One region of the Mesorhizobium sp. J428 genome, then DNA from elsewhere that is predicted to be linked to it. Evidence: predicted binding sites of a transcription regulator. Region 1 holds the regulator's gene; the other holds the start of a gene.
What was found. Region 1 encodes HrcA, which represses chaperone genes, less so after heat shock. Its sites were predicted from a motif close to GTTAGCACTCNCNNNNNGNGAGTGCTAAC; they were not measured.

Region 2: groES (co-chaperone GroES) is a predicted target of HrcA. The motif match lies at 1,817-1,845, and genes of this name have one in related genera.

What each region holds. Positions count from the first base shown of each region.
Region 1 covers NZ_JAJOMX010000001.1:2,653,838-2,658,977, reverse strand. Annotated here, with positions in the region: gene rdgB (RdgB/HAM1 family non-canonical purine NTP pyrophosphatase) at 1-477, opposite strand, end outside; gene LRS09_RS13400 (VOC family protein) at 477-887, opposite strand; gene rph (ribonuclease PH) at 1,116-1,832, opposite strand; gene hrcA (heat-inducible transcriptional repressor HrcA) at 1,978-3,048, shown strand; gene LRS09_RS13385 (MmcQ/YjbR family DNA-binding protein) at 3,045-3,368, shown strand; gene grpE (nucleotide exchange factor GrpE) at 3,454-4,080, shown strand; gene LRS09_RS13375 (trimeric intracellular cation channel family protein) at 4,208-4,843, shown strand; gene LRS09_RS13370 (outer membrane protein) at 5,001-5,140, shown strand, end outside.
Region 2 covers NZ_JAJOMX010000001.1:3,586,682-3,591,821, reverse strand. Annotated here, with positions in the region: gene LRS09_RS18005 (TadE/TadG family type IV pilus assembly protein) at 1-790, shown strand, start outside; gene LRS09_RS18000 (DUF2189 domain-containing protein) at 794-1,600, opposite strand; gene groES (co-chaperone GroES) at 1,900-2,196, shown strand; gene groL (chaperonin GroEL) at 2,257-3,900, shown strand; gene LRS09_RS17985 (helix-turn-helix domain-containing protein) at 4,159-4,731, shown strand; gene LRS09_RS17980 (GNAT family N-acetyltransferase) at 4,737-5,140, shown strand, end outside.

The sequences.
Region 1 (5,140 bases):
GGTTCCGCGCGGCGGCCAGACCAGCGTGCCCTCGGCCTCGCCGCGAAAATACTCCGCCTCGCCGTCGGGGAAGCACAGGCAGATCACGGCGACGAAACGGCCGGTGCGCTGCGCCGGATCGCTCGCCCCGGCCTTCTGCAACGCATCCTCCGTCTTCTGCATCGCCATCATGAAGTCGCGCGTGCCGTCGGGCTTCGTCGCCCAGTCGGCGGTGTAGACGCCGGGGGCGCCGTCCAGCGCATCCACCACCAGGCCGGAATCGTCCGACATGGCCGGGAGGCCGGTGGCCTGCGCCGCGGCATGCGCCTTGATGTAGGCGTTCTCCTCGAAGGTCGTGCCGGTCTCCTCCGGCTCCGGCAGGCCGTATTCCTTGGCAGACCTCGCCTCCAGGCCGAACGGCGCCAGAAGGTCGGCGAATTCGGCCAGCTTGCCGGCATTGTGGCTGGCAACGACGATACGCTTGCCGAGATCCCTCATCAGAGCCCCCAGATGGACGGATTGGCGAATTCGAGCGAATTGCCCGACGGATCGCGGAAATAGATGGAGCGGCCGCCCTGCGGCCATTCGAACTCGGCCTCGATCGCCACGCCGGCCTCGGTCAGATGCGCCTTCCAGCGGTCGATTTCCGCTTCGGTCGCAGCGAAGCAGAGATGTCCTTCGCCCACGGTCCCATGCGGCGGCACCGGCAGGCGCGCATCGGGCGCCGGCGGATGCCGCGTCGCCTCGGCATTGAACAGAAGCACGACGCTCCCGCCGCATCTGAAGAAGGCGTGCCGGCCCTCGACCCTGCCCAGCGGCTCCAGCCCGAGCACCGCGCCGTAGAAGTGTTCGGCGGCGGCGAGGTCGGTGACGTAGAGGGCGGATTCGAGGACGGCGGCGGGTTTCATCGGTAGCTCCTTGCAGGAGCCTGGCGACGTGCTCCGTCACGCCCCCCTCTGTCCTGCCGGACATCTCCCCCACACGGGGGGAGATCGGCTAACCGCCGACGTCGTCCAACTCCCAATGCTGCAGAGGAAAGCGAAACCATCTGTGACGGCCGATCTCCCCCCTTGTGGGGGAGATGTCCGGCAGGACAGAGGGGGGCGCCGTGGAGCATCGACATCGCCGTCGGAAGCCTAAGCCACCGCCATCTTCTGCAGGTCGACCAACCGGGCAATACCCTTCTTCGCCAGCCCCATCAGCGCGGCAAATTCCTCCTCGGTGAAGGGAATCCCCTCCGCCGTGCCCTGGATCTCGACGATGCCGCCCTTGCCGGTCATGACGAAATTGGCGTCGGTGCCGGCGGAGGAGTCCTCCAGATAGTCGAGGTCGAGCACCGGCACGCCGTCATGGATGCCGCAGGAAATCGCCGCGACGTGGTCCTTCAGCACCTTGGACAGGTCGATCATCTTGCGCGCCGCCATCCAGGACAGGCAGTCGTGCAGCGCGACGAAGCCGCCGGTGATCGCCGCCGTGCGCGTGCCGCCGTCGGCCTGGATCACGTCGCAGTCGACCGTGATCTGCACCTCGCCCAGCGCCTGCAGGTCGATGACGGAGCGGAGCGAGCGGCCGATCAGGCGCTGGATCTCCATGGTGCGGCCGCCCTGCTTGCCGCTCGCCGCCTCGCGGCGCATGCGGTCGCCGGTCGAGCGCGGCAGCATGCCGTATTCGGCGGTGACCCAGCCCTTGCCGGCATTGCGCAGCCAGCCGGGCACCTTCTCCTCCAGGCTCGCGGTGCACAGGACATGCGTGTCGCCGAACTTGACGAGGCACGAGCCCTCGGCATGCTTGGAAATGCCGCGTTCGAAGGAAATGGCCCGCATCTCGTCGGGCTGGCGCTTGGAAGGACGCATGACTCGGTTCCGGTTGGCTGGAGAAGGGCGCTTGTAGACGCAGTCCGGGCGCGGGGCAACCGAAACGCCGGCTCGGTTGCGCGGGTCGCGCACCCGACTATATTCTTCTGCACAGAATCCAGCGCTCCGGTCCCATCCTCCGGCCATGACGAACCCCGTCTTCGATCAGAATCTCCAGTCGCTCGACGTCCGCTCCCGGGACATCTTCCGGGCGATCGTCGATTCCTACCTGCGCGACGGCGAGCCGCTCGGCTCGCGCAACCTGTCGCGCATGCTGCCGGCCTCGCTGTCGCCGGCGACCGTGCGCAACGTGATGAGCGACCTGGAACAGCTCGGCCTGATCTATGCGCCGCACATTTCGGCCGGCCGCCTGCCGACCCAGAAGGGCCTGCGCTTCTTCGTCGACGCCTTCATGGAGCTGGGCGACCTGTCCGAGGAAGAGCGGCGGACGATCGACGCGCAGGTGAAGGCCTCAGGTTCCGGATCGACGCTGGAGCAGATGCTGACCGAGGCGAGCCAGATGCTGTCGGGCATGTCGCGCGGCGCCGGCCTCGTGGTCGCGGCCAAGAACGAGGTGCCGCTGAAGCATCTCGAATTCATCCAGCTCGAGCCGACCCGGGCGCTCGCCGTGCTGGTGTCGCAGAACGGCGACGTGGAAAACCGCATCGTCGAGCTTCCGCCGGGCGTCACCACCTCGCAGCTCATGGAGGCGTCGAACTTCCTCAACGCGCATATCGTCGGGCGCACGCTGGCCGAGGCCCGCGCCGAGGTCGCCCGGCTCAAGGCGCAGACCAAGACGGCGCTCGACGCGCTGTCGCAGGACCTGGTCGACAAGGGTCTGGCCGTCTGGTCGGGCGGCGACGGCGGCCTGCCGGCGACGCTGATCGTGCGCGGCCGCGCCAACCTTTTGGAAAACGTCACCGCCGAGGCCGACATCCAGCTCCTGCGTCACCTGTTCGAGGATCTCGAGACCAAGGACGGGCTGATGCAGCTTCTCGACCTCGCCGAGGGCGGATCGGGCGTGCGCATCTTCATCGGCTCGGAGAACAAGCTGTTCTCGCTGTCCGGCTCGTCGCTGGTGGTCGCGCCCTATCGCGACAAGGACTCCCGCGTCGTCGGCGCGCTCGGCGTCATCGGGCCGACGCGGCTCAACTATGCCCGCATCGTGCCGATGGTGGACTATACCGCGCAAATGATCAGCCGGATGCTCAGGTGACAACCGCCAGCGATCTGCGGCAGGCCGCCCTTGCGCTCGACGGCACCACCGAGGCGCCGCATTTCGACCGCGCAGCCTTCAAGGTAAAGCGGATATATGTGACGCTCGCCGCCGATGGCGCCACCGCCAACTTTAAGTTCACGCCGGACGAGCAGGCACTGAAATGCGAGGTCGCGCCTGACGCCTTCGCGGCAGTGCCCAACGCCTGGGGTCGACAGGGCTGGACGACTGCGACGCTTTCGGCTCTTTCCGAGGCCGAACTTGCCGACGCCCTGCGGATGGCCTGGCGGCAGGCCGGAGCAAAAGCGCGCCGTCGTTAGCGGCATGCGCATCCAGCCTTGATTTTTCGACCGCAAGTATCGATATCGGGCACAACTCACGAACAGTTGATGCAGGACCGACGCGATGAGCGAGAAGCCCAACGACGACATGAACGACGAGCGCATCGAAGATGCCACGCCCGGCGAAAGTGGCCAGGGCAATGACGGCGACTATGAGGCGCTGGTGCGGCTGATGAAGGAGAACGAGGAGCTCAAGGACCGGGCGCTTCGCCTTGCAGCCGAGATGGAAAACCTGCGCCGCCGCACCCAGCGCGACGTGGCGGACGCGCGCACCTACGCGGTGACGAATTTCGCGCGCGACATGCTGACGGTGTCGGACAATCTGCGCCGCGCGCTCGATGCCGTGCCGGCCGAGGCGAAGGAAGCTGGCGACGCCGGCTTCAAGGCGCTGTTCGAAGGCGTCGACATCACCGAGCGCGCCATGCTCTCGGCGCTCGAACGGCACGGCGTGAAGAAGCTGGAGCCGCAGGGCGAACGCTTCGACCCCAATTTCCACCAGGCGATGTTCGAAGTGCCGAACCCCGACGTGCCGAACGGCACCGTGGTGCAGGTGGTTCAGTCGGGCTATTCGATCGGCGACCGCGTGCTGCGCCCCGCCATGGTCGGCATCGCCAAGGGCGGCCCCAAGGCTGCACCCGCACAGGCCGCGGAACCGGGCCCGGTGAACGAGCAGGCCGAGAAGGATGCGTGAGTAGGGGAACAAGGGAATAGGGGAGTAAGGCAGGAGGAAGTCGTTCCTGGCACCCGCGGAGACGTGCTATAAATGCGTCTTTAGTGCCCTACTGCCCTATTCCCTTACTCCCCTACTCCCTTAGTCCATGAACCCCATCCTCGCCTTCGACTACGCCGGCATCGCGGTTTTCGCCGCCACCGGCGCACTGGCGGCGTCGCGGAAGCAGCTCGACATCATCGGCTTCCTGTTCCTGGCCGGCGTGACGGGCGTCGGCGGGGGCATGTTCCGCGACCTGATCCTCGGCCTGACGCCGGTGTTCTGGGTCCGGGAACCGGGCTACATCCTCGTCTGCGCGGGCGTCGCTGTGCTGGTGTTCTTCACGGCCCATCTTTTCGAGAGCCGGTGGAAGCTTCTTCTTTGGCTGGATGCGGTCGGTCTGGCTGCTTATTGCGTGCTCGGCGCGCAGATCGGTCTGGTTACGACCGGCTCGCCGGCCGTCGCGATCGTTACCGGCGTCCTGACGGCGACCTTCGGCGGCATCCTGCGCGACCTGCTCGCCAACGAGCCTTCGGTGCTTTTGCGGCCGGAAATCTATGTCACCGCGGCCCTCGTCGGCGCGGCGATGCATACCGGGCTGATGCTTGCGGACCTGCCGCTGCTCGCCTCGGCACTGATCGCGGCGGCGGCCGCCTTCGTGGTGCGCGGCGGCGCGCTGAAGTTCAGCTGGACCTTTCCGCGCTACCGCACCCGGCCGGGACGGCGGCCGGAAGACATCCCTTGACCTTCGCCACACGGTTTTCGCATTTCTGACGCATTTCGACAGCAACGTTCACGTAACCGTTTTAACGGAACAATTATCGGTGAACGGCATTCTGCTGAAACGGTGATTCGATACAAACACGGCTGTTGTATCTGGGAACTGAAGCGTGAAACGTTGTGTGACCGCAATCCTGCTGCTCGCCGCGACGCCCGCCGTAGCGGCTGACGAGATTCCGGCCCCCTCGGCCGAGCGCTTCGCCAATGCGCAGACCTTCGACTGGAGCGGCTTCCGGCTCGGCGTGCAGGGTGGCTACGCCTG
Region 2 (5,140 bases), 930 kb from region 1:
GCGCCAGCGCTATATGCCGAAATATTACACGCCGGCCGCCACCGGCACCGCAGCTATGGGACTGGACCAGGGCCCCAACAGCAGTTGCTCGACCACTCCCATCACCCCCCTCGTCGATGTCTCGAGCCAGACCGGCATCGACAAGATCAAGGCGGCCATCGATGCGATGGCCCCCAACGGTGCGACGAATGTGCCGGAAGGGCTGGCCTGGGGCTGGCGCACCGTCTCGGGCGGAGAACCCTTCACCGAGGGCCGCGCCGATTCAGAGAAGGGCAATGACAAGGTCGTCATCGTGCTGACCGACGGCGCCAACACCTATTACACGCCGACTTCCGTCACCGCGCACACCTATTCAGGCACCTACTGGAACTACGGCGGCAACGATCTCGCCGGCTCCAAGGCAATCTATTCGGCCTTCGGCTACCTCGTGCCTTACACCAACGCCTACACCTACGGCCGCCTTTTCCTCGGCACCAGCAATTCGATCACGAAGACGGACTACGCCAACGCCACCTATTCGAAGGCGATGGACGAGCATCTCGCCACGACCTGCACCAACGCGAAGGGCAAGAACGTCATCATCATGACGGTCGCGCTCGATCTGGACGCGACCAAGGGAACCACGGCCGAGAAGGCCGCGACGCAGGCGCAGATCGACGGACTCACCAATTGTGCGTCCTTCTCGCGCATCCGCGACGAGAAGCTGTTCTGGAACACGAAGGGCGGCGATCTGGCCGAGACATTCAGGAAGATCGCCGACGAGCTGTCCAACCTCCGAATCGTCGGCTGAGGCTCATCTCCCCCGCCCTGGTGCGACGAGCGCCCGGTAGAGGTGCCATGTCGCATGGCCGAGGATCGGCATGACGACTGCCAGGCCGGCGAAGAGGGGCAGCGAGCCGAGCAACAGCCCTGCGGCAACCACAAGACCCCAGACCGCGACCGGCACGGGATTGGCAAGAGCTGCACGCACCGAGGTCTCGATGGCCGCCACGGCGCCGCAATCGCGGTCGAGCATCATCGGAAAGGCCACCAGCGTCAGGACGAGTGCGACCGCCGCGAAGAGAAAGCCGACGGCGTTGCCGACGACGATGAGCGTCCAGCCGCGTTGCGTGCCGATGACGTCGGCCAGCAGCGCTGCGATGGTCGACGGACGGTCCCCGACGTAGATCGCCTTGTAGATCGCATCAGCAGTGAGGAGCCACGCCAGGAACAGCGCGACGAGCATCAGACCCACCGCCGCGATGCCCGGAACGGAGGGCGCGCGGACGACGTTGAGCGCGTGGCGCCACGACGTGTCGAGGCCGAGCTCGCGGCGACGGCTGATCTCGTAGAGGCCAAGTGCTGCAAACGGGCCGATCAGCGCAAAGCCGGATATCAATGGATAAAGCAGTTGCAGTGTGTCCTCGCCAGAGCTCCAGCGGGCGAGCACAACGCCGACGATCGGATAGATCAGCGCAATGAACACGACATGGGACGGCTTGTCCCGGAAGTCGTCGAGCCCCTTCCGCAGCGCCTCGCGGACATCATTCAGCGAGATCTTGCGGACATGCGGACGGTCGATCGTATGCTCGGCGCCGGCATAGACGTGGAAGTCGGTCATGGCCATTCCTCCTCACAGCCAAGGATCGGAGCGGACCTTGCGACGACGGCGCCCCCTCGAACCATCGCCGGGTTACCGCCTGCCATATCAACGCGGCAGTATTTGGCAGCATACGCCCCCGCAGCGGTTCTGTCCTCTCACGGTCTCGTGCGGCTTCGCTGTCATCGCGGCCTCGGTCCTTGACATGAAAATGGCGACGGCCTATCTCACCGCCACGTTAGCACTCGCCATAGGTGAGTGCTAACAGACGGCCCGAAACATCGGACGTTACAAACCGCTTCGCTCAAGGGATCAAGAACATGGCAAAGTCGAAGTTCCGGCCGCTGCACGACCGCGTTGTCGTCCGCCGGGTCGAATCCGAGGAGAAGACCAAAGGCGGGATCATCATCCCCGATACCGCCAAGGAGAAGCCGCAGGAAGGCGAAATCGTCGCCGTCGGTTCCGGCGCTCGCGACGAGGCAGGCAAGCTGGTTCCGCTGGACGTCAAGGCGGGCGACCGCGTGCTGTTCGGCAAGTGGTCCGGCACCGAAGTGAAGCTCAATGGCGAAGACCTTCTGATCATGAAGGAATCCGACATCATGGGCATCATCGTCTGAACGATCGCCCGTAACTCTCCAACCAGGTTTAGTCGGGCCTGATGGCCCAGGAGCAAGAACATGGCAGCCAAAGACGTAAAATTCTCCCGTGATGCCCGCGAGCGCATGCTCCGCGGCGTCAACATCCTCGCCGACGCGGTGAAGGTCACGCTGGGCCCGAAGGGCCGCAACGTCGTGATCGACAAGTCGTTCGGCGCTCCGCGCATCACCAAGGACGGCGTCACCGTCGCCAAGGAGATCGAGCTGGAGGACAAGTTCGAGAACATGGGCGCCCAGATGGTGCGCGAAGTGGCCTCGAAGACCAACGACATCGCCGGCGACGGTACCACGACCGCCACGGTTCTCGCCCAGGCGATCGTCCAGGAAGGCCACAAGGCCGTTGCGGCCGGCATGAACCCGATGGATCTGAAGCGCGGCATCGATCTCGCCGTCGCCGAGGTCGTCGCGACGCTGACCAAGACCACCAAGAAGATCAAGACCTCCGAAGAGGTCGCGCAGGTCGGCACCATCTCCGCCAATGGCGAGAAGGAGATCGGCGAGATGATCGCGCAGGCCATGCAGAAGGTCGGCAATGAGGGCGTGATCACGGTCGAGGAAGCCAAGACCGCCGAGACCGAGCTCGAGGTCGTCGAAGGCATGCAGTTCGACCGCGGCTACCTGTCGCCCTACTTCATCACCAACCCCGACAAGATGGTCGCCGAGCTCGAGGACGCATACATCCTCCTGCACGAGAAGAAGCTGTCGAACCTGCAGGCCATGCTGCCGGTGCTCGAGGCTGTCGTGCAGACCTCCAAGCCGCTCCTCATCATCTCGGAAGACGTCGAAGGCGAGGCCCTGGCCACGCTCGTCGTCAACAAGCTGCGTGGCGGCCTGAAGATCGCCGCCGTCAAGGCTCCGGGCTTCGGCGATCGCCGCAAGGCCATGCTCGAGGACATCGCGATCCTCACCGGCGGCCAGGTCATCTCCGAAGACCTCGGCATCAAGCTCGAGAACGTGACGCTCAACATGCTCGGCCGCGCCAAGAAGGTGCGCATCGAGAAGGAGAACACCACGATCGTCGACGGCGCCGGCAAGAAGGCCGAGATCAACGGTCGCGTTGCCCAGATCAAGCAGCAGATCGAAGAGACCACCTCGGACTACGACCGCGAGAAGCTCCAGGAGCGTCTCGCCAAGCTCGCAGGCGGCGTCGCGGTGATCCGCGTCGGCGGCGCGACGGAAGTCGAAGTCAAGGAAAAGAAGGACCGCGTTGACGACGCGCTGAACGCCACCCGCGCTGCGGTGGAAGAAGGCATCGTCCCCGGCGGCGGCACCGCGCTGCTGCGCGCTTCGGCCAACCTCAAGGTCAAGGGCGCCAACGCCGATCAGGACGCCGGCATCAACATCGTGAAGCGCGCTTTGCAGGCTCCGGCCCGCCAGATCGCGTCCAATGCCGGTGCTGAAGCCTCCATCGTCGCTGGCAAGATCCTCGAGAACAAGTCGGCCACCTTCGGCTTCAACGCCCAGACCGGCGAGTATGGCGACATGATCCAGCTCGGCATCGTCGACCCGACGAAGGTCGTCCGCATGGCCCTGCAGGACGCCGCTTCGGTCGCAGGCCTGCTGGTCACCACCGAGGCCATGATCGCCGAGGCTCCGAAGAAGGACGCCCCGATGCCGGCAATGCCGGGCGGCGGCATGGGCGGCATGGGCGGCATGGACTTCTAAGAAGTCCCGTCACCTGCCAGGAATGCGAAGGGCGGTCCGAAAGGGCCGCCCTTTTGTTTTGCCGGAAAAAATCTCGTTGCTTCGTGGAACCGGCGGGAAAGTCCGGCGTTATATGGATGTCCCATCAGACGATGGAAGAGATTCCAACAGAAGATGACGGACACAGGACGCCCTTCCCGGACATAAGCCGAGGAGGGCGTTCCCTCTTGTGCAATCCCTCCCTTGACATACTCTCATATCTGGGAAATTTTCCCGTTTATGGATTCTCCTTCCCTACAAGACGACGCATTCGCCCGACAGATCGCCGATCGTCTGAAATCGCTGCGGACGGAGCGCGGATGGTCGCTGGACGAACTCGCCACGCGGAGCGGGGTCAGCCGGGCCACCCTGTCGCGGATGGAAAATGCCGAGGTCAGCCCGACCGCCCAGGCGCTGGGGCGTCTGTGCGCCGCCTACGGACTGACGATGTCGCGGCTGATGCGAATGGTCGAGGAACGGTTCGAACCGCTGGTCAGGACCGGCTCGCAGCCGGTTTGGGAGGACAGAGCCGCCGGCTTTGTCCGCCGTTCGCTGTCGCCGCCCTCCGCGGCGCTAGCGGGAGAAGTGCTGGAATGCGAACTGCGGGCCGGCACGCGCATCGACTATCCCCTGCCGCCGCGCCCGGGCCTCGAACACCATCTCCTGCTGCGGGAAGGCGCGCTTTCACTGACGATCGAGGGCAAGCGCCACGATCTCGTGCCCGGAGACTGCCTGCGCTACCAGCTCCACGGCGAAAGCCGGTTCGAGACGCCGGTCGACGCGGGCGCGAAATACCTCCTATTTATCGCGTGATCGCCATGACAAACTTCGCCATCACGGAATTCGGACGCGACGACGTCGCTGCAAACATCGAAGCGTTGGGCGAGATGATGCATGCCTGCGTCCATGCCGGCGCGAGCATCGGCTACATCCTTCCCTATTCGCAGGCCGACGGCGCGGACTTCTGGGCGAGGAAGGTTCTGCCCCGGCTCGACGGCGGCAACCTGCTCCTGCTCGTCGCACGTGCCGGAGGACGCATCGCCGGCGCCGTCCAGCTCGACTACGACACGCCGCCCAACCAGCCGCACCGGGCGGAGGTGCGCAAGCTGATGGTGCATCCCGACTTCCGTCGCCGTGGTCTGGCGCGGCTGCTGATGCTGCGGGTCGAGCAGGAGGCGCAGGCGCTCGGCCGCCGTCTGCTCACACTCGACACGCGCACGGG